Regions from separate parts of the Bradyrhizobium pachyrhizi genome, predicted to be linked through region 4. Evidence: predicted binding sites of a transcription regulator. Region 4 holds the regulator's gene; each other region holds the start of a gene.

Region 1 (7,491 bases), 1.2 Mb from region 4:
GACAAGGCCTCATCGTCATCCTGCTGGCCTGGTTCGTCCGGCCACCGCATGGCGTCGAAGCACCCAGGAAAAAGCGTCTCAATCTGCCTCAGAGTGCGATCGACTACACTCCGCCCCAGGTGTTGCGCACCCCGATCTTCTGGGTCATGTACCTGGTGTTCGTCATGGTGGCTTCGGGCGGGTTGATGACCGCCGCGCAAATCGGTCCGATCGCCCATGACTTCAAGATCGCGGACACGCCGGTCACCCTGGCGGGCTTCCAGATGGCGGCGCTGACCTTTGCCATCTCGCTCGATCGCGTCTTCGATGGTTTCGGCCGTCCGCTCTTTGGCTGGGTGTCCGATAACATCGGCCGCGAGCACACGATGTTCATCGCGTTCGCGACTGCGGCGCTGATGTTGCTGACGCTGTCCACCTACGGTCACATTCCGGTTGTCTTCGTGCTGGCCACGGCGATCTATTTTGGCGTCTTCGGCGAAATCTACAGCCTGTTTCCGGCGACGTCGGGCGACACATTCGGCGCCAAATACGCAACCACCAATAACGGCATGCTCTACACGGCGAAGGGCACGGCGGCGCTGCTCGTGCCGCTCGCGAGCATCATCTCTTCCCAGCTCGGCTGGCAGGCCGTGTTCATCGTCGCGGTCGCGCTCAATGCCACCGCTGCCCTCACCGCGTTGTTTCTGATCAAGCCTATGCGGCGCGCGTTCATTCTCGGCAGTGAAGCGACGGCAAGCGCCGCAATCGCTCGCGCAAAGGTCTTTCCCGGTGAAGGCGGTCGACTGGAGGCACCCGTGTCTTACAACCGTCTCGAGAAGGCGCCATAACAAGAGACCCATCGGCCGGAGCGCAAGCGATTGAGCGACGAATGGACGGATGTGCGGGCTCGGACCGCCCTGCGGCGAATCTTCGGCGCCGCCATCGCGAGCGCCGATCCAAGGATCACGATTGCCGACGCCCTGCCGGCAAAGCCGAAGGGCAGATGCATCGTTGTCGGCGCGGGTAAGGCGTCGGCGGCAATGGCGGCGGGCCTCGAGGCGGCATGGCCTGACGTCGAGCTTTCAGGTGTCGTCGTCACGCGCCACGGCCATTCGGTTCCAGCCGGCCGTATCGAAGTGCTCGAAGCGTCTCACCCCGTGCCGGATGACACGAGCAAGGCCGCGGCCCTTCGCATGCTGCACGCCGTCGAGGGGCTTTCAGCAGACGATCTCGTCATCGCCCTGATGTCCGGCGGTGGCTCGGCGCTGATGACCCTTCCGGCATCTCCGATGACTCTCGCCGACAAACAGGCGGTCAACCGGGCACTCCTTGCAAGCGGCGCGACGATTGCCGAGATGAACGTCGTCCGCAAACATTTGTCCGCGATCAAGGGCGGTCGGCTGGCGCTGGCCGCCCGCCCGGCCCGCGTCACGACCCTCGTGATTTCAGACATTCCCGGCGACGATCCCGCGGCGATTGCCTCCGGTCCCTCGCTGCCGGACAGCAGCACAAAAGCCGATGCGTTGGAGATCGTTGGCCGGTTTGCCATCGACTTGCCGGAAGCGGCGCGGCTTGTGCTTGAACAAGCTGACGAGACACCCAAGCCCGGCGAGATCGATGCTGATGTCCGCATCCTTGCCGCTCCATTCCATGCGCTTGACGCTGCGGCCAACGCCGCCCGGGACGAAGGCCTGACGCCGATCATTCTTGGAGACGCGATCGAGGGCGAGGCACGGGAACTCGGAACCGTGATGGCCGGCATCGCCCGGTCGGTCGCGTGGCATGCACAGCCAGGCCCTGCCCCCGCGGTGCTGCTGTCGGGAGGCGAGACGACGGTTACGATCGGACGCGGCCCGGCGGGCCGCGGCGGCCGCAACACCGAGTTTTTGCTTGGTCTTGTCATAGCCCTATCAGGTACGTGCGATATCTGGGCCATTGCGGGCGACAGCGATGGAATTGATGGAACGGAAGATGCGGCTGGCGCTTTGATCGGTCCGGATACGCTGCGGCGGGCCGCCGCGAATCTGCTTGACGCACGGGCGCACCTGGCTGCCCATGACAGCTACACGTTCTTCGACCGCCTTGGAGACCTCGTGCGCACCGGGCCGACGCTTACGAACGTCAATGATATCCGTGCCGTGCTGATCGCAGCCGGCCAGCCACCGACGAGGTGATCCATGCGTCGTCATCGACGAGCCAAGATCGTTGCAACCGTTGGTCCAGCGAGCAGTTCCCCCGAGATGCTCGAGGCGCTGCTGCTGGCGGGCGTCGATACGTTCCGCCTGAACTTCAGTCACGGAACGCAGAGCGATCACGCACGCATTCACGCGGCGATCCGAAAGCTGGAACAGGACGTCGGCCGGCCGATCGGCATCTTGATGGACCTCCAGGGTCCGAAGATCCGCGTCGGCACCTTGCGCGATGGAAAGATCGCCGCAGTGGCCGGGGAGACCATTCGATTCGTCTTGTCCGGATCGGAAGGCGACCGAACCGCAATTCCGCTCCCGCATCGGGAGATCTTTGCCGCCGTTGCCCCCGGCCATGACCTTCTGATCGACGACGGCAGGGTCCGCGTTCGCGTTACCGGGCTCGGTGACGATTTCATCGAAGCCAAGGTGATCGTCGGTGGCACGATCTCGAATCACAAGGGCGTCAACCTGCCCGGGACGGTCCTCGATCTTTCACCGCTTACCGCGAAGGATCGCCTCGATCTGGAGTTCGGCCTGAAACTTGGCGTGGATTGGGTTGCCCTGTCGTTCGTGCAGAAGCCCTCGGATATCATCGAGGCCAGAGGCCTCATTGGGGACCGCGCCGGTCTGATGGCCAAGATCGAGAAGCCGGCAGCGCTCGAACGGATCGACGATATCATCCAGCTGTGCGACGCCATCATGGTTGCGCGGGGAGATCTCGGCGTCGAAATCCCGCATGAGGACGTGCCGGGGCGCCAGAAGGAGTTGGTGCGGGCCTGCCGTCTCGCGGTGAAGCCCGTGATCGTCGCCACGCAAATGCTCGACTCGATGGTCGCCGCCCCTACGCCGACACGTGCGGAAGTCTCCGACGTTGCGACCGCCATCTATGATGGCGCAGACGCAGTGATGCTGTCGGCGGAGTCCGCGACAGGCCGATATCCGCGCGAGGCGGTCGAGATGATGGACCGCATCATCCGCAGCACCGAACAACACAAGATGTACCGCTCGATCGTCGAGGCGACCCAGCCCGGCGAAGAGCAAACGCCACCGCATGCCGTGGCAACGGCGGCCGCCGATCTCGCCTCCGTCGTTCACGCCGCAGCCATTGTGGCCTATACGTCGAGCGGTACCACGGCGGCACGCGTCGCGCGCAAGCGGCCGAGCCGCCCGATCCTCGCCATCACCCCAAGCCGCGAAGTGTCCCGCCGCCTGTGCCTGCTTTGGGGCGCTCACAGCGTGCTTTCCGACGACGTTCAGAGCTATGAGGAGATGGTCGAGCGCGCAACTACATTCGCGCATGCAGAGCAGTTTGCATCAAGCCGCGATCTGCTGGTTGTGGTCGCCGGCATTCCCTTTGGACAAGCGGGAACAACCAACAATCTACGGGTCGTATCGCTGCCCTGAGAGAACCGTCGGCCCGGGCGATTGCATCATTGGCGCACCGTGGGGCAAGATGAACGCAACGGTCGCGCGCATCCCGATCGCCTAGGTCAACATCGAGATGATCGACTGAAGCTGATCGGATGCCGACGTCACGAGCCCGTCGAACGATGTCTGGCCGTGAGCCGCGGCTCGCAGGATGCATTCCGCAACAGCGGCCTTGAGACCGAACACGGATTGATCCGCCGGCACGCTTGCCATGACCGCATCCAACGCATCGCGCATCGTCTGGATCAGTTCGGCGCTGTACTTCATGGCTATCCTCCGCAGGCTCAAAATAGGCCGGCCGTACGGGGTCGCCACTCACAAGCGCGCGATTCCAAATTGCCTTTTCGTAATGCAGTGACAGCCGTGTGAACTGGTGAGCTAGAGATCTCTCTCGGCAAGCTTGCGAAACGCGTCGGGCACCGAATGAACCGCCTCCAGCGCCGCCGAACCATATCCGATCGCCTCCCAGCCAAAGCGATCGCGGATCCTGTCGATCGCACGGTCCGCCGCCCAGCGGGCCATCCCTGTCGGACTTCCAGGCCGAAGCGCTTCGTCCTCCAGTCCGAGTGGAAGCTCCAATGCAAGATCCCAATGCTCCTCGAGATGCGACACCGAGATCGCCAGCAGCGAGATGATCTTCTCGCCGGGATGGTCGGCAAGAGCCGCGCGCACCAGATTCTCGGCGAGCCGGGCCAGGACGATGGTCGTGCACACCGGCGCATCGAGCGTCATCGAGCGCGTCACCGACTTCAGGTCGGCGAAGCGGACGCGCACCGTCACGGTTCGTCCAGGCCATGACTTCGCCCGAAGCCGCGTGGCGACGCGGTCGGCGAGATGAAGCAGCGTAGGCCGGATGACTTGCTCGATCGCAGGCTTTCGGCCAAGTGCAGATTGTGCTCCTGCCGATCGCGCGCGCCGGTGTGGCTTGAGCTGTCGCGGATCGCGATTCCAGGCCGGCGCGGCGAGTTTCTCGCCCGCTGCCGGACCGAGCAAGTGCGTCAGCGACCGTTCCGACAATTTGGCGAGCTGACCGATCGTCGCGACGCCGATCGCGTCCAGCCGGGTCCTGGTGACCGGCCCTACCCCCCACATCAACTCAACCGGCAGTTCGTGAAGGAAGCTCAGCTCGGCGTCGGGATCAACGACGACAAGTCCGTCGGGCTTTGCGACCTGCGAGGCGATCTTCGCCAGATGCTTGGTGCGGGCGACGCCGACCGAGATCGGAAGGCCGAGCTCGGTGCGCACGCGCCACCGGATCGACGCGGCTATTTCGGCAGGCGTTCCGAAGAGGTGAGTGCAGCCGGCAACGTCCGCGAACGCCTCGTCGATCGAAATTCGCTCGACCAGCGGCGTGAAGTCGCCGATCACCTTGATGGCCGCGTCACCCAGCCGCTGGTAATCGCTGAAATGGCCGCCGACGAAAACAAGTTGCGGGCACAGTTGGCGCGCTTCCCGTCCCGACATGCCGCCATGCACTCCGAAGGCCTTGGCCTCATAGGACGCCGCAAGCACAACCCCGCCTCCGACGGCGATCGGCTTGCCGCGCAGCGACGGCTCGAGCAGTTGCTCGACCGATGCGTAGAATGCATCGAGGTCCGCATGAAGGATGGTGGCTGCGGCTGCCATCTCGACCCGTTCATCCCTGACCTGACCGAAGCCGCCCGTCCCCGGACGTGGAAATTGCCGATAGAACAAAATAGGAACACTATGAAGTCGAGTCAATCCAGCACGTCATTGTGGCCGACGGCGCCGCGAACGACGCCAGGTGGTCAACGCGCGTTGCCACGCTGCGCGCTTGCCGCGCGAGGGGGTCTGCCGGCGCTTGCTTCAGCCGGCTTCGCCCGATCGCCCCCCGATCTCGGTCCGCGGGAGATCGAGTGGAGAGTTGCTGCGAGGCATCAATGCGAGGCACGTCGGCGGAGGGTTCGAGATACCGCACCGGCTCACTCATCAGCCGGCTGACTTTGCCGCGCAGGGCTTTTTCGGGTAGATATTTTGCAATGACCGACCAATCCCATCAGGTGGACTTCCAAGCTGCGGCCCACCTTTACAAATGGCCTTCTCTCAACAACTCCAGGCGAGAGGATCGCGCGCCCTATGTGGTCGTCGACGGAACGCTCGACCAATGCATTCGGGATTTCATGGGCAAGCCCGAGAAGACGCGACATCTTTACGAGATCCGGACCAAGTCGCAGCCTCCCCTCGTCCCCGACGTGCTGTCACCCGAGCATGTGATCGAGCTCTCCAGGCTTCGCGAGTTTCTCTGAGGCGCGCAGCGAACGCGATCCCGACGCGCGTCGTTTGCGGGCCGACTTATCCATCTGTCGTAGGTCTGGTGCCGGATTGTTTGCCCCTTGGCGAGCCGGTACACTTGCTTGACTCCCTGACCGACCGACGTCCGCGCCGACATGATTGATCCGCTTTGACCCCGCTGAGGCTCGCACGTCGCCTGCATGGGAGCGGAACGGCGGCACGGCCAGTTGAGGAGCATCGCGAGGCGCCGCATGAAGTTCAATCTGGCGATCTTGAGTGTGCTGGCCGCAAGGCCCGGGCAACGGATCGCGATCGACGAGGTCAGCCGCGAGGTCAAGCGCATGATCGCGGCCGGCGATGAAACCACGCGGTCGAAGCGGCCGTCCGAGCTTGGCGACGCCGACGTCTTCCAATCGGGATGGGCATCGATCAACGACGCGGGCCTGCAGATCACCGATTCGGGGCTGGCGCTGTGGCGCTCGCTTGAAGCCGCCCGCATCGAACAAAGCCTCGATCAGCAGGAATCGGAACGATTGGACGCCGCTGCAGCCGACACGCGCCATTACGTTGCGGATACTGCGGTCGACCGCCTCGACGACGTCGATCTCGAGCTCCCCGGCATGACGCGCGAGGACCGCGACGACCGCCAGCCATCCGGCGCGGGTCATTCGGCTGCTGCTCCCGACATCCCCCCGACGGACTCTCCGATCGTCCCTGCGCCTGCCTTCGGCTCCTTTCAAGAGGCGAACCGCATGGTGGCTTCGCGGCTGTCCGGTCTGGTCAGCTTCCTCGGCACGATCAAGCCGAAATTTGCCGCCGCGCGGCGACGGCGATCCGCGGAGGATGTCCCGGATCGAGGTGCCGATCGTCGAGGCGGATTGACGGGGCTGGCGGTGGCGTGCCTCAGCCTGATCTCGGTCGTCGCTTGCGTTGCCGCCGCGATTGCACTTGGTCAGCTCTCTTCGCTGAAGTCGGACATCGCCGCGTTGCGACGGGAGATCGCGCCGCTGAGGGAACGCCTCACCAGACTCGAACTGGTCGAAGTCGCAAAACGCGATGCCGCCCAGCAGGAAGATGCGCGAGACAAGGCCGAGGCGGAAAAGAAGCTGCCTGACGGCGCAGGCGAACAGGCCGCGCTCAGCCTCTCGCGTGAAGAGATTCAGTTGATAAGGGAGTACATCAAGGCAGCGCCTTCGGCCGGCGCAGCCGTCGCGCCGATCAACGTCGGCGATCCCATCACCGGCGGAATGATTCCGCTGCCTTCATCGCTGACGGAGAAGCTGCCGCGTCTTGTCGGCGCGAGATTTGCAACCCGTAACGGCGCCATCATCATCAGCACGCGAAACAGCCGCCGCATCGATGCCGTGCTGATGCCGAACTAGCAAAACGCGCCAAGCGGCCCGCGCCTGGCTCTGCCGAACCGACCGGTTGAGCGGCGTGATCAGGGCTGATTGTTCGGCGGCCGCTCGATGAACTTCCGGCTGCCGTTGAGAAGCTCGAGGTTGTTGGCGATGACAGGGTTGCCCGGATCGAGCGAATACGCCTTCTCGAACTTCCGCCGCGCGCCGCTCAGATTGCCGCGCAGCATCAGGGAATAGCCCTGATCGTTGAGGATCTGGACGGTCTCGCCGCCAAGCCGGAT
Region 2 (7,491 bases), 4.3 Mb from region 4:
GAGGCGATCCGGATGATCGAGCAGAACGGCGGCGGCGCGGCGCCCGCGACGTCGGGTTCCGCCACGTCGTCACCGTCACGCGGCGCACCGAGCTCGGCGATGTCGGCCATGCCGTCGGCGCCGGTGCGCGCGCCGCAGGCCGCGCCGCGCGCCGATCTCGCCGCGCGTCCGCAGATGGCCGCGCCGGTCGCCGATGCCGCGCCGGCGCTGCGGATATCAAGCTTTCCGCAATTGATCGCGCTCGCCGGCGAGAAGCGCGACATCATGATGAAGAGTGCGCTGGAGGCCGATGTGCGGCTGGTGCGCATCGAGGACGGCCAGCTCGAGATCGCCCTCGAGCCGAAGGCGCAGCGCGCGCTCGTCACCGATCTGTCGCGCAAGCTCGAACTGTGGACCGGGCGGCGCTGGACCGTGATCATCTCCAACGAGGCCGGCCAGCCTACGGTGCGCTCGCAGAACGAATTGGCGCGCAGCGAGCATCAGCGCGCCGCCGAGGCCGATCCGCGCGTGCAGGAGGTGCTGGCGCGCTTCCCCGGCACCAAGGTGGTCGAGGTCCGCCGCCTTGCCGCCGAGGTTCCGGTTTCGGATGCGACCGGCGAAGACCTGATTGAAACTTCCGACAGCGACGACGATTGATATTTGGCTACAGGGACGCACGCATGGCTGATTTTCTCGGCATGATGAAGCAGGCAGCGCAGCTGCAATCCAAGATGCAGGAGATGCAGGAACAGCTCGGCAATGTCGAGGTCGAAGGCATCTCCGGCGGCGGCCTGGTCACGGTGCGCATGACCGCCAAGATGGAAGTGAAGGGCATCAAGATCGATCCGTCGCTGATGAAGCCGGAGGAACGCGAGGTGCTCGAGGATCTCCTGGTCACCGCCCATGGCGATGCCCGCCGCAAGGCCGAGACCGCGATGCAGGAGAAGATGATGGCGCTGACCGGCGGGCTCGGCCTGCCGCCGGGATTTGGTCCGACTTAGAGCGCAGCGAGATCGAGATGAATCATCGTGCTTTGGCTCTTTGTTTGAGCATGGCCTTTTCGGAAAACCGCTTCGCACTTTTCCGGGTCATGCTCTAATGGCCGCGAGCGTTGCCGGCCCCGAGATTGAACGCCTGATCCAGTTGCTGGCGCGGCTGCCGGGCCTCGGGCCCCGTTCGGCGCGGCGCGCGGCGCTGCATCTGATCAAGAAGCGCGAAGCCCTGATGACGCCGCTGACCGCGGCGCTGCAGGTCGCGATCGACAAGATCCAGGTCTGCAAGACCTGCGGAAACATCGATACACAAAACCCCTGCACGGTGTGCACCGATCCGCGCCGCGATCCCTCGATCATCGTCGTGGTCGCGGACGTCGCCGACCTCTGGGCGCTGGAACGCGCCAATGCGACCAATGGCCGCTATCACGTGCTCGGCGCAACGCTGTCGCCGCTCGACGGCGTCGGTCCCCAGGATCTCACCATCGATCAGCTGGTGGCGCGTGCGCATGCGCCCGAGGTCAGCGAGATCATTTTGGCGCTCAATGCGACCGTCGATGGCCAGACCACGGCGCATTACATCACTGACCTCTTGTCGGAGGCCAATGTGCGGGTGACGCGGCTGGCGCATGGCGTGCCGGTCGGCGGAGAGCTTGATTACCTCGATGAAGGTACGCTATCTGCCGCCATGCGGCAGCGGACGCTGTTCTAGCGCGCGATGCCGGCGCCGAGCACGGCGTCAGGCGCCAAGCGATCGGTCACAATCCGAAAAGATCGCAGCGAAACAAAATGGTAGGGTGGATGCCGATTCGGGGACGGTCATTCACGCTCTGACGAATCAAGATACGGAACCACTGACAATGACGGCACACCGATTCGGCGTACGCTTGAGCTTTGCGCTTCTGGCGGCAACGTTCGCCGCGCCTTGCGCCATCGCGCAGCAGGCCGACGCGCCGCAGAAGCCCGGCAAGATGATCCACGCCGGCGACGTGCTGTCGGGCGAACTCAGCGCGATGAAGGTGCGCGACGCCAAGAACCGCGGCAAGCGAGTCGCGACCTACCAGATCACCAGCGAGCCGCGCCGTCTGCCGCCGCCGAACGGTCTGTGCAATCTCGAGACCGGGCCGGAAACCTTCCAGCTGATTCCGACCAACGATGCCCAGGCCGCGCAGCTCAAAAGCCTCTCCGGCAAGGAAATCTCGGTGAAGGTCGACGAAGTCGCCTGCGCCAAGGACGCCGGCGAGATGAGCGAAGCGATCGTCACCAAGTGGAGCGTGGTGGCGAAATAGGGTCGTGCTTTGTCGCCCGGATGGAGCGCAGCGACGTTTCTTCTTCCCCCTGCAAGGGGGAAGGTCGGGATGGGGGTCCGCCGCGCGCGACGCTGCGTGTGGAGAGACAAGATCCCGACCCGCTTTGCTCTGGCGAGCAAAGCGACCTCCCCTTTTCAAGGGGAGGTTTGAGAGACAGGAATCCTGCGGCCGATCCGTAGCCCGGATGGAGCGAAGCGAAATCCGGGACGGTCGTGCCGGTCGAGAGGTTTCCCGGATTGCGCTGCGCTCCATCCGGGCTACGGCGGCTGGGCTAAACCCGCACCGGCCCCAGCTCATCGAAATGCCCGCGCCGCTGCAGCCAGGCGAGCAGGATCAGGCTCGGGATCGCGACCAGCACACAGATCACGAAGAACATCTGCCAGCCGACGGCCTTGGCCACATAGCCCGCGCCCGACGACAGATAGGTGCGGCCGACCGCCGCGAGCGCCGTCAGCAGCGCGTACTGGGTTGCGGTGTGCAGCGGATTGCGGCACAGCGCCGACAAATAGGCGACGAAGATCACGGTGCCGATCGCGCTGGTGAAATTCTCCGCGGTGATCGCAAGCGCGAGCGCCCATTGATCGACGCCGACATGTGCCAGCCACGAGAACGAGAGGTTGGCGATCGCCTGCAGCACGCCGCCGATCCAGAGGCTGGTCGCGAGCGAATAGCGTCGCGCCACGAAGCCGCCGGCAAAGCCGCCGATCAGGGTCGCGGCAAGGCCGACGCCTTTCACGATCGCCGCGTAATCGACCTTGGAAAAGCCGATGTCGATCACGAACGGCGCGGTCATGGTGCCCGAAAACGCGTCGGTGAACTTGAACAGCACCACAAAGGCGAGCGCCGCGAAGGCGTCCTTGCGGCTGAGGAACTCCGAGAACGCGCCGAGCGCCGCGTGCAACACGCGTTCGGCCGCGTTCTGCGCATGCGTCGCCGCCTCCGCGCCTTTCGATTGCGCCGGCTCGGTCGCCGCAAGCGCGGTGATGATGCCGATCACGACCAGCGCGGCCATCACCACATAGCCCCACATCCAGGCCGACGGGCGCGCGAGGCCTGCGGACTCGAACCCGCTGACGATGAACAGCGCACCGGCGGTCGAAACCAGCATGCCGACGCGGTAGGCCGCGACATAGGACGCCATCCCGGCGGCCTGCTCGCTTTCGGGCAGGCTTTCGACGCGGAAGGCATCGACCACGATGTCCTGCGTCGATGAGGCCGTTGCGACCAGCAGCGCGGCAAAGGCCGCGAACCATGGCGATCGCGCCGGATCGGCCATCGCCAGCACCACGATCGCCGCGATCAGCAGCAGCTGCGAGAACAGCAGCCAGCCGCGGCGGCGGCCGAACATCTGCGTGAACAGCGGCACGTGCAGCGCGTCGACCAGCGGCGCCCAGAGGAACTTCAGCGTGTAGGGCGTGCCGATCAGCGCCAGCAGCCCGATGGTGCCGAGATCGACCCCGGCCTCCTTCATCCAGACCTGCAGCGTCGAGCCCGACAGCGCCAGCGGTAGCCCCGAGGAGAAGCCCAGCAGCAGCACGATCAGCACCCGCGGCTGCAGGTACACGGCAAAGCTGTCGCGCCAGGAGGTGGCGGCGGGCTTTGGCTCCGGCTTTGCAGACGCGTCTGACGTCGATTCAGGTGCTGTCATAGAGGAGTTGGTAGCAGATTCGGCCCCAAAAAGACTGTCATCGCCCGGCTTGACCGGGCGATCCAGTATCCCGGAAGCCTATCCGCCACCTGCGGCAATTTCCGGGTAAAGATCGATCCAGTCCGGATTGTCTTTTTCGATTAGGGAAATCTTCCAAGCGCGTCGCCATTTCTTCAGCCGCTTCTCGCGTCGGATCGCGTTCTCAGGATCATCGAACTGCTCGAAATAGACCAGCCTTACGACATCGTACTTTTCCGTGAAGCCTTCGACCAACTTCAACTTGTGCTGGCCGACGCGACGAATGAGGTCGTTTGTCACACCGATGTAGAGCGTGCCGCCGATATGGCTGGCGAGGATGTAGACGTAATAGCTGCGTGCCCCCATCTGCCGCCTCTGGAATACTGGATCGCCCGGTCAAGCCGGGCGATGACAGCTGATTATGTGGTGCGATCTTTGGTCAGCAACATCACTAGGTGCGGTCATAGAGAAGTTGTTACCAGAATCAGCCCCCAAAAGACTGTCATCGCCCGGCTTGACCGGGCGATCCAGTATCCCAGAGGCCTATCCGCCACCCACGGCTATTTCGGGATAAAGTCGGGCGATGACATCGATTGGGTGGCGCACGCCGGACAACGTCTAGAAAACAACGATCACTCCCCCGCCTGCAGCTTGCGCGGGGCGGGGAACAGGTCGGGGGCGGGCTTGACGAAGCGGGGGACCTCGATCGGGGTCTCGGACTTGCTGAAGTCGAGTTCCTCGATGCGGCCGGCGCGTTTCTCGATCTTGTCGGCGGAGATCAGGATCTGCCTGACGTCCTCGTTCACCTGGCCGAAATGGGTTTGCAGCTTGAGCACGCGATCGCGCAGGCGGCCAAGGTCGTCGCCGAGATGCATCACCTCGTTGCGGATCTGGTCGGCGGCGTCGCGGATGCGGGCGTCCTTCAGGATCTGCTGCATCACCTGGATCGCCAGCATCAGGAGCGACGGCGACACCAGCACGACGCGGGCGCGATAGGCCTTCTGGATCACGTCGTCGAAGCCGTCATGGATCTCGGCATAGACCGATTCCGACGGCACGAACATCAGCGCGGTGTCCTGGGTCTCGCCCGGGATCAGGTACTTCTCCGCGATGTCACTGACGTGCTTCAGCACGTCGGCGCGCAGCCGCTGGCTGGCGAATTTGCGCTCCTCGTCGCTGCGCGCATCGTGCAGCGCGGTCATGGCCTCGAGCGGAAATTTCGCGTCGATGCACAGCGGGCGCTGGTCGGGCAGGAACACCACGCAGTCCGGCCGCTTGCCGGACGTCAGCGTGTACTGGAACTCGAACGAGCCCTTCGGCATGCCGTCCTGGACGATCGCCTCCATCCGCGCCTGGCCGAACGCGCCGCGCGATTGCTTGTTGGCGAGCACGTCGCGCAGCGTCGTCACCTGGGTGGTGAGCTCGTTGAGGTTCTTGTGCGCGTGGTCGATGATGCCGAGCCGCTCGTGCAGCACGCGCAGCGAATCCATCGTGTTGCGGGTCGACTGCTCCATCGACTGGCCGACCCGGTGGGTCACCGAATCGAGCCGCTCGTTGACCGCGCGGGCCATCTCGGCCTGGCGGCCGGCCAGCGCCTGCGCCATGGCATCGACCCGCCCGGAGGATTCGCTCTGGGCCCGCAGCATGTCGGCGAGCCGCTCTTCCAGCTCGTCGGCGCGGATGGCCTGGGCCATCGCGAGTTCCGCGCCGCGCCGGCTGGCGCGCGCGATCACCACGGTGATGGCGAACAGCAGGATCAGCGCCAGCGCGCCAAGGCCGATCAAAGCGTCGGAGACACGGACCGGGAGGTCGCCAATCGTGAGCAGAATCTCGTTCATGTCGGCCCTTGTAGCCGATTCGCGGCCAGACGCGAACGAAGAGGGAACACTTATGGTAAATGCATTCCTGATTTTCCGGGTTAATGCGGGGTGAAGAAACGTGGTTAAGGTTGTCCTAACGGGTTCCTGAGCGCATTGACCCCATGAAGTCAGCAGCTTAAATCGCCGCCATGGCATTAAGAGAAATCATCATCCTGCCGGACAAGCAGTTGCGGCTGGTGTCGAGACCGATCGAGAAGGTGACGCCGGAGATCCGCAAGCTGGCCGACGACATGCTCGAGACCATGTATGACGCGCCCGGCATTGGGCTCGCGGCGATCCAGGTCGCGCAGCCGCTGCGGCTGATCACGATGGACCTCGCCAAGCGCGACGAGAACGGCGAGACCACGGCGAAGCCGCGCGTCTTCATCAATCCGGAGATCATTGCGCGTTCGGAAGAGCTGTCGGTGTACGAAGAGGGCTGCCTGTCGATCCCCGAATATTACGAGGAGGTCGAGCGGCCGGCGCGGGTACGCGTGCGATTCACCGATCTCGACGGCACGGTGCATGAAGAGGATGCGGACGGGCTCTACGCCACCTGCATCCAGCACGAAATCGATCATCTCAACGGCGTGCTGTTCGTGGATTATCTGTCGAAACTGAAGCGCGACCGCGTGTTCAAGAAATTCGAGAAGGCCGCCAAGCGCGCGGCGGAGTAGGCGCGCGCACTCCGCCGTCATGCCCGGGCTTGACCCGGGCATCCACGTCTTCCTTCTGGGAGACCAAAGACGTGGATGGCTGGGCATAGGCGAGCGAAAGCGACGCCATCCTTGACGGCTATGCCCGGCCGTGACGAAGATTGGATCCTCCCGGAAGAATCTGACCGTATGCCTCTCCGCCTGATCTTCATGGGCACGCCCGATTTCGCGGTGCCGACGCTGCTGGAGCTCGTGGCCCATGGCCATGAGGTCGTGGCGGTCTACACCCGCGCGCCGAAACCGGGCGGGCGGCGCGGCCTGCAATTGCAGCCGACGCCGGTCGAGCAGGAGGCGCGCCGCCTCGGCATTCCCGTGCTGACGCCGAAGACCCTCAAGACCTCGGAAGCGCTCGAGGAGTTTCGCGCCCATGACGCGGATGCCGCCGTCGTCGTCGCCTACGGCATGATCCTGCCGCAGGCCATTCTCGACGCGCCCAGGCTCGGCTGCTTCAACCTGCATGCCTCGCTGCTGCCGCGCTGGCGCGGCGCCGCGCCGATCAACCGCGCCATCATGGCGGGCGATGCCGAGAGCGGCGTGATGGTGATGAAGATGGATGTCGGCCTCGACACCGGCGACGTCGCGATGGCCGAGCGGCTGCCGATCACGGACGGCATGACGGCATCCGACCTGCACGACGCGCTGGCGCCGCTCGGTGCCGACCTGATGGTGCGCGCGATGGGCGCGCTGCAGCGCGGCGGCTTGCAGCTGACGAAGCAGAGCGAGGGCGGCGTCACCTATGCCGCCAAGATCGAGAAGGCCGAGGCGCGGATCGACTGGACACAGCCGGCGCATATGGTGCTGCGGCACATTCACGGGCTTTCGCCGTTTCCCGGCGCCTGGTGCGAGCTTGCGGGCGAAAGCGAGCCGGTGCGGCTGAAAATCCTGCGCTGCGAGCAGGCGAAAGGCTCGGGCGCACCTGGCGATATGCTCGACGACAATTTCGCGGTCGCCTGCGGCGACGGCGCGATC
Region 3 (7,491 bases), 1.6 Mb from region 4:
GCTCGTCGGGATACTGATATTTGAGCTGGTCGAGCGAGAAAGAGATGCGCGCAGCAAAACGCATGGTTTCCGCGATCGCGTCCGGCAGATCGCGGAACAGCCTGATCATTTCATGCGCCGGCTTGAGATGCCGCTCGGCATTGGCCTCGAGCCTGCGGCCGACCGCCTCGATCGTGGTCTTTTCGCGGATGCAGGTCAGCACGTCCTGCAGCGGGCGGCGCGCCGGATGGTGATAGAGCACCTCATTGGTGGCGAGCAGCGGCACGCCGGCGTCAGTGGAGAGGCCATGCAGCCGCGCGAGGCGGCGCCTGTCGTCACCGCGATAGAGCAGACTTGCGGCAAGCCAGACGCCGTCGGCGGCGCTTGCCTTCAGTTGCGCAAGGATATCGAGCGCATCGGCAGCCTCGAACCGATGCGGCAGCGCCAGCACCAAAAGCTGACCTTCGGCGAAGTCGATGAGATCGGACAGGATCAGCCGGCAGTCGCCCTTCTCGATGCGCTTGATGTCGTCGCCGCGCTTGCCACGGGTCAGCAATTGACACAGCCGGCCATAGGCGGCGCGATCGTGCGGATAGACCAGGATGTCGGGCGTGCCGTCGATGAAGACGATGCGGGCGCCGATCAAGAGCTTTGGCGGATGGGCGACCTTCTCGCTGTCGAGTTCCTTCCAGGCGCGCACCACGCCGGCCAGCGTGTTGTGATCGGCGAGCCCGATCACGGGAATCCCGAGTTCGCTCGCCTGATGCACATAGGCGCGCGGATCGGAACCGCCGCGCAGGAAGGAGAAATTGCTGGTGATGCCGATCTCGGCATACTCGGGTGGAGGTGTGCTCATGCGAACAGCCCGTGCACATACCAGTTGGCCGGAACGGGCTTGCCATCCTCGTCCCGCAGCTCGCTCTCGTAGAGGCCGTCGCGAAAGATCCAGAAGCGCTGGCCTTCGGCGTCCTCGACGCGGAAATAATCGCGCGTCAGCGACGCGCCGTCCTGCTTCCACCATTCCATCGCGATGCGCTCGGGGCCCTCGACCCGCACCACGTCATGCTGCGCGCGCCGCCAGGTGAATTGATGCGGCGGACCGTCGGGCACGGTCGCGAACGGCACCTTGATCGGTTCGGGCCGCTCGAACAGCCTGAGCGGACGCAGCGGCGGTTCGCCGGCGACGCGCTCCGGCCAGGCGGCGGCGCCCGCCGCGGCCAGATGATGCTGCGCCGGCAGCGCCAGCGCCGATCGCTCGGGGACGTGGCTTTCGAGCGGCAGATGCACGACGACGCGTTTTCCCCCGATGCGGGCGGCGATGCGGTCGATCAGCGCCGAGAGCTCGTCATTGTCGTGTATGGTGGCGTCGAGATCGCGCTGCTGCTGTACCACGATCTCGGTACGTCCTGCGGCGAGGCGAATGAGATCGAAGCCGAAGCCGGGATCGAGCGGATCGTTCAGCGCATCGAGCCGCTCGCGGAACAGGCGATCGATCATCTCGGGCCGCGTCACCGGACGCCCGGTCTCGACCATGATCGCGCGCACCGCGCCGTCGGTGCGGAAGAAGCTCGCTTCCAGCTGCCGCGCACCCTTGCCCTGCTTGTCCATCGCCGCAACCAGCATCTTGGCGAGGCTTGAGAGCGTCAGCGCAATCACGGTGTCGGTCGCGACCGGCTCGGGGAAACGCTTCTCGACGATGTAATCGGGCAGCGGCTTGCGCGGGCTGATCGGAGCATCGCCCTGCCCGAGCGCGTGGCCAAGCAGGGTGGTGAAAGCCGCACCGAACCGCGCCGAGATTTCATGCGGCGCGCGCGAGGCGACATCGCCGATGGTCTTCAAGCCGGCGCGGCGCAGGCCGGTGGTGACAGCGGCATCGGCACCGAGCGCCGACACCGGCAGCGGACCGACCGCCGCTGCTTCCTCGCGATCGGCGACGATCTTGCCCGAGGCGGTGCGCGTCAGCGTACGCGCCGCGATCGAGGTGCCGGCAATCGCCGCGCTGACGGCAAAGCCGCGCCGACTCAGCGCCCCCGTCACGATCTGCAGCAGCGCGCGCTCACCGCCGAACAGATGCGCGCAGCCGGTGATGTCGAGAAACAGACCGTAGGGCGCGTCGAGCGCCACCAGCGGCGTGAAGCGGTCGCACCAGTCGGCGATGTCGTTCAGCGTCTTCAGATCGGCGGCGGGATCGGCATCATAGACCGTGAGCTCCGGACAGATCGCCCGCGCATTGGCGAGCGGCAGCCCGATCGACAGCCCGGCGCGCACCGCGGCCTCGTCGACGGCATGCAGCAGGATCGCATTGTGGTCTTTTGCGACGACGACGCTGGGGAGTTCTGCTTTCTTCGCCTCTCCCGCTTGCGGGAGAGGGAGCCCTGCCACCTCCTGTGCATCAGCTTGCGAGGCGATGTCCTGCGCGAGCTTGCGCTTGATGCGGTCGATGGGGAGGCGTGGCAGCCACAGGCTGAGGATACGCCGACGGTTCACTGAATTGGCACTCATCACATTTCCATTCCATGATCCATCGCCCGACCGGGCCATGACGATTGCGCACGAGTTCGGCCTCGAAGCGCGGTGTGCCCCACACGCTCGCGGCATTGCCCGGCGGCGAATGCGCCGCGCGCACGATCCAGCGCGTCTCCGCGGTCGAGGGGATCGGGGTTGCCGCGATCCGCAACACCAGCGCGGTGACGCCGGAGGCTTGCGCGGCCAGGGTCAATTTGCGGCTGGCGACGAGATCGAGCTGGCGCGCCTGGCCCCAGACCTCGAGCACGACCGCGCCGAGCGCATCGCAGGCGAGCGCGTCAGCCGCGGTGCGCAAACCGCTGTCGACATCGGCGGCGCGCACCGTGACCAAGAGGCGCGGATCGAGGCCGAGCTCGGCAAGCCCGCGCATCGACAGCGCGCCGTTTTCGCGATCGGAAAAATCCTGCCGCACCCAGACCAGCGGCTTGCGTGCCGACAGCCGTCCGGCGAGCCCCGCGATGAAGCCGGTCGCCGCGCCGCCTTGATGGCCGGCCGCGAACACCTCGTGCAATGCGGCCGGCGCAAGCCCGCCGCGCAGCATCGCATCCGCGCTCGTATGGCCGAGCGCGACGCGGTTCGGCATCGCCGCATCCGATGGCGCCTCGATGCGCGCGATGCTGCCGCGCAGAGACGCAAGCGTACCCATGCGTGCGCCGTTCATATGCGCCGCTCCTTCAACTTGAAAATTTGAGGTCGTCACTGCCTGAACAGAGAACCAGGGACTGGCTCAATTGTTCATGGTATGTTCTAATATAAAGCTAACAGGGCCCGCGGAGTCAATCGGATTGGTGAGCTCATCGATTCATGAGTGGAATCAATGGGATTCAGCAGCCGCCGAACCGGACGGGCCCTGATCTTCCGAAGTGTCAGGCACGCAGGCCCCGAAAATGGCGGCGTGACGGAAACGGAGCAATCGCATGCGCATCATCGTGCTCGACAACGACACCGATTTCGAGGGCTGGCGCAAGGCCGCGCGGCGATTGGCGCTGAACGATGTGAAGCCCGCGGAGATCACATGGACCGTACGTAGCGACGACGAATTGTCGTCGGCATCCTGCATGAATGAATTGCCGGATACGCCGCAGGCGCGGTTCAATGTGTCGGCCAAATTCGTCGAGCTCGCAAAGGCCGCGATCCTGCATCGCAGTGACGAACGCTTTGCCCTGCTCTATCGCCTGCTGTGGCGGCTGCGCAGCCATCACGATCTGCTCAGTGCGACCGATGATCCCGATGTCGCCGAGGTCCACGCGATGGCGCGCGCGGTCTATGTCGATATCGACAGGATGCATGCGCATCTGCGCTTCCGCGAGATCGGCCGCGAGCGGACGGCGCATTACGTCGCCTGGTTCGAGCCGGAGCATCGCATCGTCGAGCTTGCCGCGCCGTTCTTCGCCGGCCGCTTCGCCGACATGCCGTGGTCGATCCTGACCCCCGACGTCTGCGCACATTGGGACGGCCACGCGATCTCGATCACGCCGGGCGTCGCCAAATCCGAAGTGCCGACCGAGGACCGGCTCGAGGAGGCGTGGCGGCGTCACGACAACGGCCGCTTCAATCCCGCACGGCTGAAAGTGATGGAGATGCCGCAGGCCTATTGGAGGAACCTGCCCGAGGACTCGATCATTAAGCCTCTGATCGAAGACGCAATGCGCATGACCAGCGGCCCCTTCATCGCACGCAAGGCGGCCGAGCCGCAGAAGCGGCAGGATACGCCGATGCCCCGCAAGCAAGTTCAAGGCAAGCAAGTTCAAGACAGGCAAGCTCACGACACGATCGCGGCCTTGCGCGAGGAGGCCGCCGATTGCCGCGCCTGCCCGCTGTGGAAAGACGCAACCCAGACCGTGTTCGGCGAGGGACCGCAGAGCGCAACGCTGATGCTGGTCGGCGAGCAGCCGGGCGACAAGGAAGATCTCGCAGGCCACCCCTTCGTGGGACCGGCCGGCCAGATGCTCGATCACGCGCTGCAGGAGGCCGGCATCGATCGCCGCAAGGTCTATGTCACCAACGCGGTGAAGCACTTCAAATTCGTGCCGCGCGGCAAGATCCGGCTGCACCAGAAGCCGAGCACACCGGAGATCCGCGCCTGCCGCCAGTGGTACGAGCGCGAGCTCGCCACCATCAAGCCGGACCTCGTGATGGCGCTCGGTGCCACCGCGGCGCAGAGCGTGCTCGGCAAGATCACGCCGATCAACAAGAACCGCGGCCATCTGATCGACCACGACGGAACCAAGGTGCTCATCACCGTGCACCCGTCCTATCTGTTGCGGCTGCCGGATGAAAAAGCCAAGGCGCTGGAATATCAGCGCTTTGTCGACGATCTGAAAATCGCCGCACACCAGTTGCGCAGATCGGCCGATGCGGCCTGAGTTCCGCAAAACCAACGGAACCGAGGAACCACATCGCAACGAGAAATTGTTCTAAACGCGGACAAATACCTACAACCTTGAATTGATCCGTGGTAAGGTAGCGTGTTCCGCAGGTATCGGGCGTCATGTTCACGCCATGACGTACCCTGAGGCGGGCGCGCTGCACGGTTTGCTAGCCCCGATCGTGCGGCGCGCCACCTCATCTCTCAATCCCCCTCCCTCATTCGCAACCTTCCCGCTCGCAGGCGCCTGCCGAATTCTCCGGCGGCCACGCCGGCCCGATCGGATGCCGGTGTGATTGTCGTCCGCACAATGTCTCGTCCTGCGAAACGCAGGCCACAGCTTTCCGTCGCGATCGGCGGTCCCTTGTTGCTGAAGATTGCCACGAGGCCGCCAAGCCACGTGCGCGCTCAATGCGTTGCACAAAACTTCGGCTCGATGTCCACCGCCACGGGAGACCGGCGCGTCTCGCGGGGCGGATTTCAATTGCTTGTCATATGCATCGATCAAAATCGGGGGCATTGGGACAGGAGTTTACCATGAGCGATATGGCGTTACCCGGCTCGATCGAGCCCGCCCTGAAGAAGGGTCCGGACCTCGACAAGGGCTTTCATCCTCTCACCGGGATTATCTATTTGGGCGTGGTTGCGGCCGCGCTGCTGTTCGTTGCCTACAGCATCTATGCCGATGTCGACGCCACCGGCACGCGCATCACCTCGTTCCTGCCGTATATCCTGCTGTTCGTCGCGCTGCTGATCGCGCTCGGCTTCGAATTCGTCAACGGCTTCCATGACACCGCGAACGCGGTCGCCACCGTGATCTACACCCGCTCGCTGCCGGCGCATGTCGCCGTGGTGTGGTCGGGCATGTTCAACCTGATCGGCGTGCTGCTCTCCAGCGGCGCCGTCGCGTTCGGCATCGTCTCGCTGCTTCCGGTCGAGCTGATCTTGCAGGTCGGCAGCAGTGCCGGCTTTGCCATGGTGTTCGCGCTCTTGATCGCCGCCATCATCTGGAATCTCGGCACCTGGTGGCTCGGCCTGCCGGCCTCGAGCTCGCACACCCTGATCGGTTCGATCATGGGCGTCGGCATCACCAACGCGCTGCTGCGCGGCCGTGACGGCACCTCGGGCGTCGACTGGTCGCAGGCGACCAACATCGCGAAGGCATTGCTGCTGTCGCCGCTGTTCGGCTTCGCGCTCGCCGCCGGCCTGCTCTATCTCCTCAAGATCGCGCTGCAGCGCGCGACGCCGGCGCTGTTCGGCGAACCGGTCGGCGACCAGCCGCCGCCGTGGTGGATCCGCGGCATCCTGATCCTGACCTGCACGCTGGTCAGCTTCTTCCACGGCTCCAACGACGGTCAGAAGGGCATGGGCCTGATCATGCTGATCCTGATCGGCACCGTGCCGACCGCCTATGCGCTGAACCGCGCAATGCCCTCGAGCCAGATCGAGCTGTTCACGGCGCACTCGACCGCGGCCAGCAAGGTCATCGAAGGCAAGGCCGCCGGTTACAACGTGATCGGCAACCCGCGCCCGGCTGTGACCAACTATGTCGCGCAGCACCAGATCAACGAAGGCACCTTTCCGTCGCTTGCGGTGCTGGTGCGCGACATCGGCCAGCAGGTTGCCCAGTATGGATCGCTGGCCAAGTTCCCGGCTGACGCGGTCGGCAATACCCGCAACGACATGTACCTGGCGTCCGAGGCGATCCGCTTCCTGATGAAGGACAAGGAAGCCGAGCTGACCGCTGCCGACATCGCCACACTGAACCAGTACAAGGGCTCGCTCGATGCCGCGACGAAGTTCATCCCGAGTTGGGTGAAGTTCGCCGTCGCCATCGCGCTCGGCCTCGGCACCATGGTCGGCTGGAAGCGTATCGTCGTCACCGTCGGCGAGAAGATCGGCAAGACCCACCTGACCTACGCGCAGGGCGCCTGCGCCGAGATCACGGCGGCCGCGACGATCGCGGCGGCCGACGGCTACGGCCTGCCGGTCTCGACCACGCATGTGCTGTCGTCAGGCATCGCCGGCACCATGGCCGCCAACGGCTCCGGCCTGCAATGGGCCACGATCCGCAACATCGCGATGGCCTGGGTGCTGACGCTGCCGGCCGCGATGATCATCTCGGGCGTTCTCTACTACGTGTTCTACCACCTGTTCTGACGCCCCACGCTTTCGGCGTAGCAACGCGCCGGACAAAGGTCCGCACTCCGGTGCGGGCCTTTTGCTTTGGACCTGCAGCCCGGCTCGTCGCTCAGGCGGCGCAAGCCTTCGCAACCTCGGCCAGCAGGCCGCGCGCCCATTTGTGCAAGCCGGATTTGGCCGTCTTGGCGCCCCAGTACATGTCGATCGAGATCGGCACGCGGAACGGCAGCGCAGCGACATGGAGGCCGCCGCGCATCGCCCGCGCCAGATGATGCGGGATGGTCGCAACGAGCCTGGTGCCTGTGATGATGCGCTCCAGACTGTCGTGGTTGGGAAGGCTGACCACCGCCTCGATCTCGATCTTCCTCGCCCTCAGCGCCGCGAGATAAAGCGGCTGCCACTCACCGCTGTGGGTGATGAAGACATGCTCGGCCCTGGCATAGGCCGATAGCGCGATCCTGCCCCGCGCGAGCGGA
Region 4 (7,491 bases):
GACGGCGTCGAGCTGATTCCGTCGGAGAACTACACCTATCCCGAGGTTCTCGAGCTACTGGGATCGGTGTTCACCAACAAGTATTCCGAGGGCTATCCGGGACGCCGCTATTACGGCGGCCAGGAATTTACCGACCAGATAGAGAACCTTGCCCGACAGCGCGCTTGCGCGCTGTTCCGCGCCGAGCATGCCAACGTTCAGCCTCTGTCCGGATCGCCAATGAACCAGGCCGTGTATCTCGGCCTGCTGCAGCCCGGCGATACGATCTTGGCGATGGACCTGTCACACGGCGGCCATCTCACCCATGGCGCACCGGTGTCGCATATGGGGCGGCTCTTCAACTTCGCCCGCTACAAGACGCAGCCGTCAAACGGCGGCGCCATCGATTTCGATGAGCTCCGCGCCATGGCCCGGAACGTCCGCCCGAAGCTGGTGCTGTGCGGCTACAGCTCTTATCCGCGCGATCTGGATTATGCGTCCTTCAAGAGCATCGCCGATGAGGTGGGTGCACTGACCATGGCCGACGTCAGCCATTACGGCGGCCTGATCGCCGGCAACGCCTTGCGCAATCCGCTCGATGCGGGTTTCGACGTGATGACGACGACATCGCACAAGACGCTTCGCGGGCCGCGCGGCGGCATCGTTCTCTGTCGCCGGGAGTTCGCCGGCAAGATCGACGCGTCGGTGTTCCCGGGTTTGCAGGGAGGTCCGCACATGAACGTCGTGGCCGGAACCGCGGTCACGCTGAAGAAGGCATCGACGCCCGATTTTCACGCCTATGCAAAGCTGGTCATGCGCAACGCGAAGGTCCTGGCCGAAGCGTTGATGGAACACGGCATGACGTTGATCACCGGCGGAACCGACAATCACATGATGGTCGTGGATACGGTGGCCAGCGTCGGCCTGGACGGCGGCGCGGCCGAGAACATCCTCGACGCCGTCGGGGTCACCGCAAACAAGCAGATCATTCCCGACGATCCGCGTCCGCCGCTCAAGCCGAGCGGCATTCGCCTCGGGACACCGGCGGCGACCACGCGCGGCATGGGCGAGCCCGAAATGCGCCTCATCGCCGAACTCATTGCGGAGTCCCTCCGGTCGAAGGGAGATGCAGCGGTCGTCAAGCGATTGAGGTCGAACAGCGTCGAGATGTGCCGCGCCTTCCCCGTTCCGGGGATCGCGCCGCCCTCATAGGCGGCCGACCCACGTTCCGTTCGTCGCGTCACTCGGCAGGTCGTGAAGGTTCCCGGGGGAAGGACCGGAACGGAAATTGATGCTGTTCGTTGGACCGCATGATCTCGAAGACGGAGCGTCCAACGCCGTGAACCGGAAAACCTTGCAAGCACGCTCGGAACAGGCGCTCGTCGTCATCATTCTCAGCACCGGTGCGCTGATCGGTTACCTCGGCCTGGCGCTGTCCAGGATGTGAGAGCTACGCCCGGCGGGCACCAAAGCCGCCGGCGGGCATGCAGGCATCAAGTCGCTTGGTGCTGGCGCCCTGAAAGTTCGCGCGCGCGCCACTGAGTTGCTCGAAGTGGCAAACCCCCGCAGCAAAATTAGAGGGTGAATCGAAGAGCAAAGCTCGGACAAATCATGTCGCGAGAATGCGGATGTTTGACGCACAAGCGACAACACACTCGGCGTCGTCCCGGCGAAGGCCGGGACCATTACCCCAAATCTCAATTGTTGCGCGAGCTGGGGCCACGATCCCGTTCCTGATCAAATGCGGTGGTTATGGGTCCCGGCCCCCGTGCGCAATTGCGCACTAGGCCGGGACGACGGCGGTGGATATGGCGCGAGCTGGAGTTCTTTCTTCCTTCTGGAAGGGTAGCAAATCACGCCTTCCACTTCGCCGCGGCCTCTCGGCTCAAGCACAAGCGTCTCTGGAATACTGGATCACCCGCTTGCGCGCGGGTGATGACACCCGCGCGTGCATGGACGACGGCGCGCTTAACGCCCGTCGCACACCTGCCGCACAAATCGAGGACATTGCCGCCCGCCCGCAATTCTCGTACACGGTTTCACGCAATGACCTCGCAATTCACTCCCAACTCCGTCGACGTGCTGCTGTTCGATATCGGCCGCGTCGTGCTCGACATCAACTTTGACAAGGTGATGGCGCACTGGGCGCAGCATGCCGGCTGTGCGCCCGCCGAGCTCGCCACGCGCTTTGTCGTCGACGACAGTTTCAAGCATCACGAGATCGGCCGGATCGACGACGCGGCGTTCTTCGAAAGCCTGCGCCGGACGCTCGGCATCAACATCACGGACGCCCAGTTCCTCGAAGGCTGGAATGCGATCTTCACCGGCGAGATGCCGGGCATCGCCCCGCTGGTCGCGGCGGCCGCCAGGCAAATGCCGCTTTACGCCTTCTCCAACACCAATCCGGCCCATGTCGCGCATTTCTCGGTCACCCATGCCGAGCTGCTCAGCCATTTCCGCAACGTCTTCCTGTCGTCGAGCATCGGCTTCCGCAAACCCGACGCCGAGGCCTATGATCATGTGGTAAAAGCCATCGGCGTGCCGGCGTCGCGGATCCTGTTCTTCGACGACCTGGCCGCCAATATCGAAGGTGCGCGGGCGCGCGGCCTTCATGCTATCCACGTGACATCGACGGATGACGTGGCAAGGGCTTTGACCGCACTTGGTATTGAACATTAGGAATTGAGGAGCTCTGAGCGTGGCCCTGATGCCGGTTGCCGATGCCCTGTCCGCCGTCCTCGCCGGCGCCGAACCGCTGCCGGAGGAGATGGTCGCGCTCGATGCCGCCTACCACCGCACGCTTGCGCACGACCTCGCGGCGCTGCGCACCCAGCCGCCGCAGCCGATGTCGGCGATGGACGGCTATGCGGTGCGCGCCGCCGATGCGGCCGATCTAAAGGCCCGGCTCAAGGTGATCGGCGAAGTCGCCGCCGGCCGGCCGTTCGAGCGGACGGTCGGCGCCGGCGAGGCGGTGCGGATCTTCACCGGCGGCGTGATCCCGAGCGGCGCCGACGCCGTGATCATCCAGGAAGACACCGCCGTCGACGGCGACCACATCACGATCTCGGAGGCCGCCAGCGTCGGGCGGCACATCCGCCAGGCCGGGGTCGACTTCCGTGAGGGCGAGGTGCTGCTCGCCGGCGGCAGCCGCCTGTCCGACCGCGCGCTGTCGCTGGCGGCCGCCATGAACTATCCGGAACTGACGGTGCGCCGCCGCCCGAAGGTCGCGGTGCTGGCGACCGGCGACGAGCTGGTGATGCCGGGCTCGCAGCCCGGTCCCGGCCAGATCGTCTATTCCAACGGCTACGCGCTGCGGGCGCTGGCGCGCGCCGAAGGCGCCGAGACCGTCGACCTCGGCGTTGCCGCCGACACGGTGGAGGCGACCACGGCCGGCATCCGCCGGGCACGCGAGGCCGGCGCCGATATCCTCATCACGACAGGCGGCGCCTCGGTCGGCGACCACGATCTCGTCAAGCGGTCGCTGGAAGCCGAGGGCGTCGAGATGGCGTTCTGGCGGATTGCGATGCGGCCCGGCAAGCCGATGATGCACGGCCGGCTCGGCGCGATGCGGGTGATCGGCCTGCCCGGCAATCCGGTGTCGTCCTATGTCTGCGCCTTCCTGTTCCTGGTGCCGTTGATTCGGGCGCTGAGCGGCCGGAAAGTGATTCATCATCGCCGCGCAAGCGCCCTGCTCGGCCGCGACCTCGCCGCCAACGACCAGCGCGAGGACTATCTGCGTGCGCGTCTCGAAGCGCGCGAGGACGGCACGCTGGTCGCAACCCCGGTGACGCAGCAGGACTCGTCGCTGCTCGGGAATCTCGCTGCGGCACGGGCGCTTCTCGTGCGTCCGCCGTTTGCGGCGGCTGCCGTCAAAGGCAGCGAATGCGAAATTCTGACACTGCCCGAATAGGGTTTTCGCGCCCCGCCGATTGTGCGTTGCCCGACACGTTCACCGGAAATTAAGTGGTTGCGGAACACATATCGAACATATAGTGTCCGTTCATGATTTGTTTCGAGTACTGGTGTCTACAATCGGGAAGCCGCGTGGAAGCAGGTGCATTGAGCACATGCTCCTGAGGTCAGGCCCGGCCTGCAGGCCCCACCAGAAGAGTCTCGGAATCGAACGACGCTATCAACCGGGGGAATACTCGAGATGCTCACGCGCAAACAGTACGAACTACTGCGTTTCATCAATGAACGTTTGAAAGAGGCCGGCGTACCGCCCTCCTTCGACGAGATGAAGGATGCGCTCGACCTGCGCTCGAAGTCCGGTATCCACCGCCTGATCACTGCGCTGGAGGAGCGCGGCTTCATCCGCCGCCTGCCGAACCGCGCCCGCGCCATCGAGGTCATCAAGCTGCCCGAACTCTCGGCCGGCGCCGGCAACGGTCGCCGCGGCTTCACGCCCAGTGTCATCGAAGGCACCCTCGGCCGGCGCGCCAGCACGCCGCCGATTGCCGAGGACGACGGCAACCGTCCAGTCGCGGTCCCCGTGATGGGCCGGATCGCCGCCGGTACGCCGATCGAGGCGCTGCAGACCCGCAGCCACACCATCAGCGTGCCGCCCGACATGCTCGGCGCCGGCGAGCACTATGCGCTCGAGGTGCGCGGCGACTCGATGGTCGATGCCGGCATCCTCGACGGCGACATGGCGCTGATCCAGCGCAACGACGTCGCCAATACCGGCGACATCGTGGTGGCGCTGATCGACGAGGAGGAAGCCACCCTGAAGCGCTTCCGCCGCCGCGGCGCATCGATCGCGCTCGAGCCGGCCAACACCGCCTATGAAGTGCGCATCCTGCCGCCGAACCGGGTCCGCATCCAGGGCAAGCTGATCGGCCTTTATCGCAAATACTGAATTGCAAATACTTGCGGCGGCCGGGAACGAGCAACACGTCGGATCGTTCCTTGCATGATAGTGTAGCGTACGGCCTGCCCGATGCGCTCCGATACCTCTCGCGCAGCGTCGCGTGTTTGTGATCGGAGCGATCTCGGACCAGTCGTACAATCGCCCAGAAACGAGCAGACGCTCGTTCGCTATCGTCCACTCTGGTAGAGGCCCTAATGCCTCAAGGAGAGGCACGGGTCGCTACCTCGAAATGAGGAGCCATCCGATGTGTGACTATAGTCTGCACGCCGTGGCATCGCGCCCCGCCATTGTCGGAGAGACGCTGATCACGACGACGTTCCGCGGCACGTCGACCCGCGGCTTTGCCTCGGAGAACGATCCCACTGTCGCGGTCTGCATGCTGCCGGGCACCGAGCTCGCTTTCGCCGAGAACGTTCGCTACGACAGCCGCTGGATCTGGACCAAGACGCTGAACTATCGCGTCGGCGTGTTCAACGAAGTCGAGCCCGACGTGCCCGATCGGCATCATGACGCGGTCGAATTCCCCGACGGCAGCCATGTGCTGGTGACCCAGCTGGTCGAGGGACAGCGCGTCAGCGTGCTGCAATTGCCGGCGCTGCATCCGCCGGTCGAGCAGAAGCCGAAGGTTGTGGAGCGGCGGCCCTCCGCATTCGCAACGCTGTTTTTGGGTTGAGCGCATCGTCGCCGCGGAATGAGCTGTTCGGCGGCGAATGACCTAAGCAATTTCGGGCGACCCCGGACTCCCGCTTCCGGGGCGCAGAAGGAGATTTGCGTCGGCCGGCGCCTTGGCGCATCATCGGGCACGGAGGACGTGCGCGGTGGTCGATAAGGTCACATGGCAAAAGGCTGGACGCGTCACGGAACCGGGCCGCTACCTGTTCCGGTTCGGTTGGCTGACGGTAACGGCCGACGACCTGAAAGTCTGGGAGCAATTTCCCGAGGCTTCCTTTACTCTCGTCAAGAAGCCCGACGCCCCCGACTCCGACGAATATCATCTCGGCCTGTTCGAGCTGCCAAGCGGCCCCTCGCCAGACCACAGCTAATCATCGCCCTGCAGATCGGTCTCAGCCGGCGTCGCATCCACCGCAGGCCGCGGCGCGGCGGCGGGCGCGCGTAGCGTCGTCTCGCTCTCGCCGTCGCCGGGAACCGCCGGCGACCACGGCCGGTCGATCCCGCCGGGCTTGACTGCATCGACGGCGTAGCCGTCCCTGATCCGTCGCAGCACCAGCGCGCCGTGGCGGCGCAGCCGCTCGGCATCGATCACCGATGCCGCGCAGCCCTGCGGCGCCGGCCGCGCCGTCACGATCAGGGCTGCGCGCTCGCAGTCGTCCGCCAGCGCCTCCGGCCGGGTCGCCAGCGCGACGAAGGCGCCGCCGGGTGCCTGGGTCACGCAGCCGCCGGCATCGCAGGAGACGCCCTCGCCGAGCGACGCATCGGTGGCGGTGCGCGCGTCGGCGTCCGCCGCCAGCCACTCCTTGACCAAAAATGCATCCTTGGCGCTGTGCATCAGATGCAGCCGTCCGTCACCGCCACGCACCGCGACGTTGCGGCCGTCGCCCGACACCAGCACGTCCGGCTGCGGCACCCTGAGCGCCCAGACCGAGGCCACCAGCAGCAGCACCGCGCCTGACCAGCGCAGCGGCGTGCGCAGCAGCCCGAGCAGGATGATGCCGGCACTCGCGGCGATCAGCGGCCCGATGCCGAACGCCGCCATCCGGCCGACCGCGCCCGGGAGTGCGGCGACCCATTGCGTCACCAGGATCATCCAGTCGATGCCAAGACCCATGATCGCCCAGAACAGTCCGTCGAAGCCGAACGGCATGGCGACGAGCCCGAGCAGGCCGGCCGGCATCACGACCGCCGAGACGACAGGCATCGCCGCGAGGTTGGCGAGCAGCCCGTAGGGCGTCACGCGATGGAAATGGAACGCGGCATAGGGCGTCGTCGCCAGCCCCGCCACGAGCGAGGCCAGCATCAGCATCGTGAGCTCGCGCCCGCCCCACAGCGCGACCCGCGCGGTCGCCGAATGGTCGGGCGACGCCAGCAGGTTCGGTAGCCCGATCTGCACCAGCGCCACCAGCCCGAGCGTCGCGGCGAACGACATCTGGAAACTGGGATGCACCAGCGCCTCCGGCGCGATCGCGAGCACGATCAGCGCCGCCACCGCAAGCGTACGGAAGGTGATCGCGCGGCGGTCGACGATCACGGCGAGCAGCACCACGGCGGTCATGAAGAACGACCGTTGCGTCGCGACCTCCGCGCCCGACAGCAACAGATAGAACGCCGCGGCGACCAGCGCGGCCGCCGCGGCCCATTTCTTGATCGGATGCGCCGCCGTCAGCGCCGGAAACAGCGCAAGCAGGGCGCGCACCGCGAAGAACACGACGCCGGCGACCACGGCCATGTGGTAGCCGGAGATCGACAGCACATGGCCGAGCCCCGAGATGAACATCGCATCGTTGACCGGCGTCGAGATCGCGTCGCGCCGGCCGGTGAGCAATGCGGTTGCGATCGCGCGCTGGTCGCCGTCGAGCGTGGTGCGAATCCGCGCGTCGATGGCGTCGCGCAGGCCCTGCATGAAGGCGGCGTAGCGCAGCCCAAAGCCGCCGGTCGCCGGAGGCTCCCTGGTCTTGACGGCGCCC

What was found. The regulator LexA, encoded in region 4, represses DNA repair genes until DNA is damaged. The targets are predictions, from matches to a motif close to TGTTCNNNNTGTGTTCNG.
Region 1: the regulator LexA is predicted to act here: its motif matches at 5,284-5,301, upstream of dinB (DNA polymerase IV).
Region 2: the regulator LexA is predicted to act here: its motif matches at 5,817-5,834, upstream of QA639_RS03560 (DNA recombination protein RmuC).
Region 3: the regulator LexA is predicted to act here: its motif matches at 3,238-3,255, upstream of QA639_RS15695 (ImuA family protein).

The regions. Positions count from the first base shown of each region.
Region 1 is NZ_CP121667.1:3,826,345-3,833,835, reverse strand. Features, by position in the region: gene oxlT (oxalate/formate MFS antiporter) at 1-827, shown strand, start outside; gene QA639_RS17485 (glycerate kinase type-2 family protein) at 858-2,153, shown strand; gene pyk (pyruvate kinase) at 2,157-3,572, shown strand; gene QA639_RS17475 (hypothetical protein) at 3,654-3,863, opposite strand; gene dinB (DNA polymerase IV) at 3,975-5,222, opposite strand; gene QA639_RS17465 (hypothetical protein) at 5,597-5,863, shown strand; gene QA639_RS17460 (hypothetical protein) at 6,101-7,231, shown strand; gene QA639_RS17455 (tetratricopeptide repeat protein) at 7,291-7,491, opposite strand, start outside.
Region 2 is NZ_CP121667.1:787,949-795,439, forward strand. Features, by position in the region: gene QA639_RS03530 (DNA polymerase III subunit gamma/tau) at 1-636, shown strand, start outside; gene QA639_RS03535 (YbaB/EbfC family nucleoid-associated protein) at 660-980, shown strand; gene recR (recombination mediator RecR) at 1,078-1,683, shown strand; gene QA639_RS03545 (hypothetical protein) at 1,832-2,260, shown strand; gene QA639_RS03550 (AmpG family muropeptide MFS transporter) at 2,553-3,929, opposite strand; gene QA639_RS03555 (GIY-YIG nuclease family protein) at 4,008-4,313, opposite strand; gene QA639_RS03560 (DNA recombination protein RmuC) at 4,580-5,785, opposite strand; gene def (peptide deformylase) at 5,956-6,483, shown strand; gene fmt (methionyl-tRNA formyltransferase) at 6,652-7,491, shown strand, end outside.
Region 3 is NZ_CP121667.1:3,417,582-3,425,072, reverse strand. Features, by position in the region: gene QA639_RS15705 (error-prone DNA polymerase) at 1-835, opposite strand, end outside; gene QA639_RS15700 (Y-family DNA polymerase) at 832-2,481, opposite strand; gene QA639_RS15695 (ImuA family protein) at 2,372-3,166, opposite strand; gene QA639_RS15690 (UdgX family uracil-DNA binding protein) at 3,423-4,871, shown strand; gene QA639_RS15685 (inorganic phosphate transporter) at 5,411-7,033, shown strand; gene QA639_RS15680 (LysR family transcriptional regulator) at 7,125-7,491, opposite strand, start outside.
Region 4 is NZ_CP121667.1:5,048,530-5,056,020, forward strand. Features, by position in the region: gene QA639_RS23705 (serine hydroxymethyltransferase) at 1-1,191, shown strand, start outside; gene QA639_RS23710 (hypothetical protein) at 1,271-1,426, shown strand; gene QA639_RS23715 (HAD family hydrolase) at 2,026-2,658, shown strand; gene QA639_RS23720 (molybdopterin molybdotransferase MoeA) at 2,678-3,889, shown strand; gene lexA (transcriptional repressor LexA) at 4,133-4,837, shown strand; gene QA639_RS23730 (hypothetical protein) at 5,094-5,522, shown strand; gene QA639_RS23735 (hypothetical protein) at 5,668-5,892, shown strand; gene QA639_RS23740 (ComEC/Rec2 family competence protein) at 5,889-7,491, opposite strand, start outside.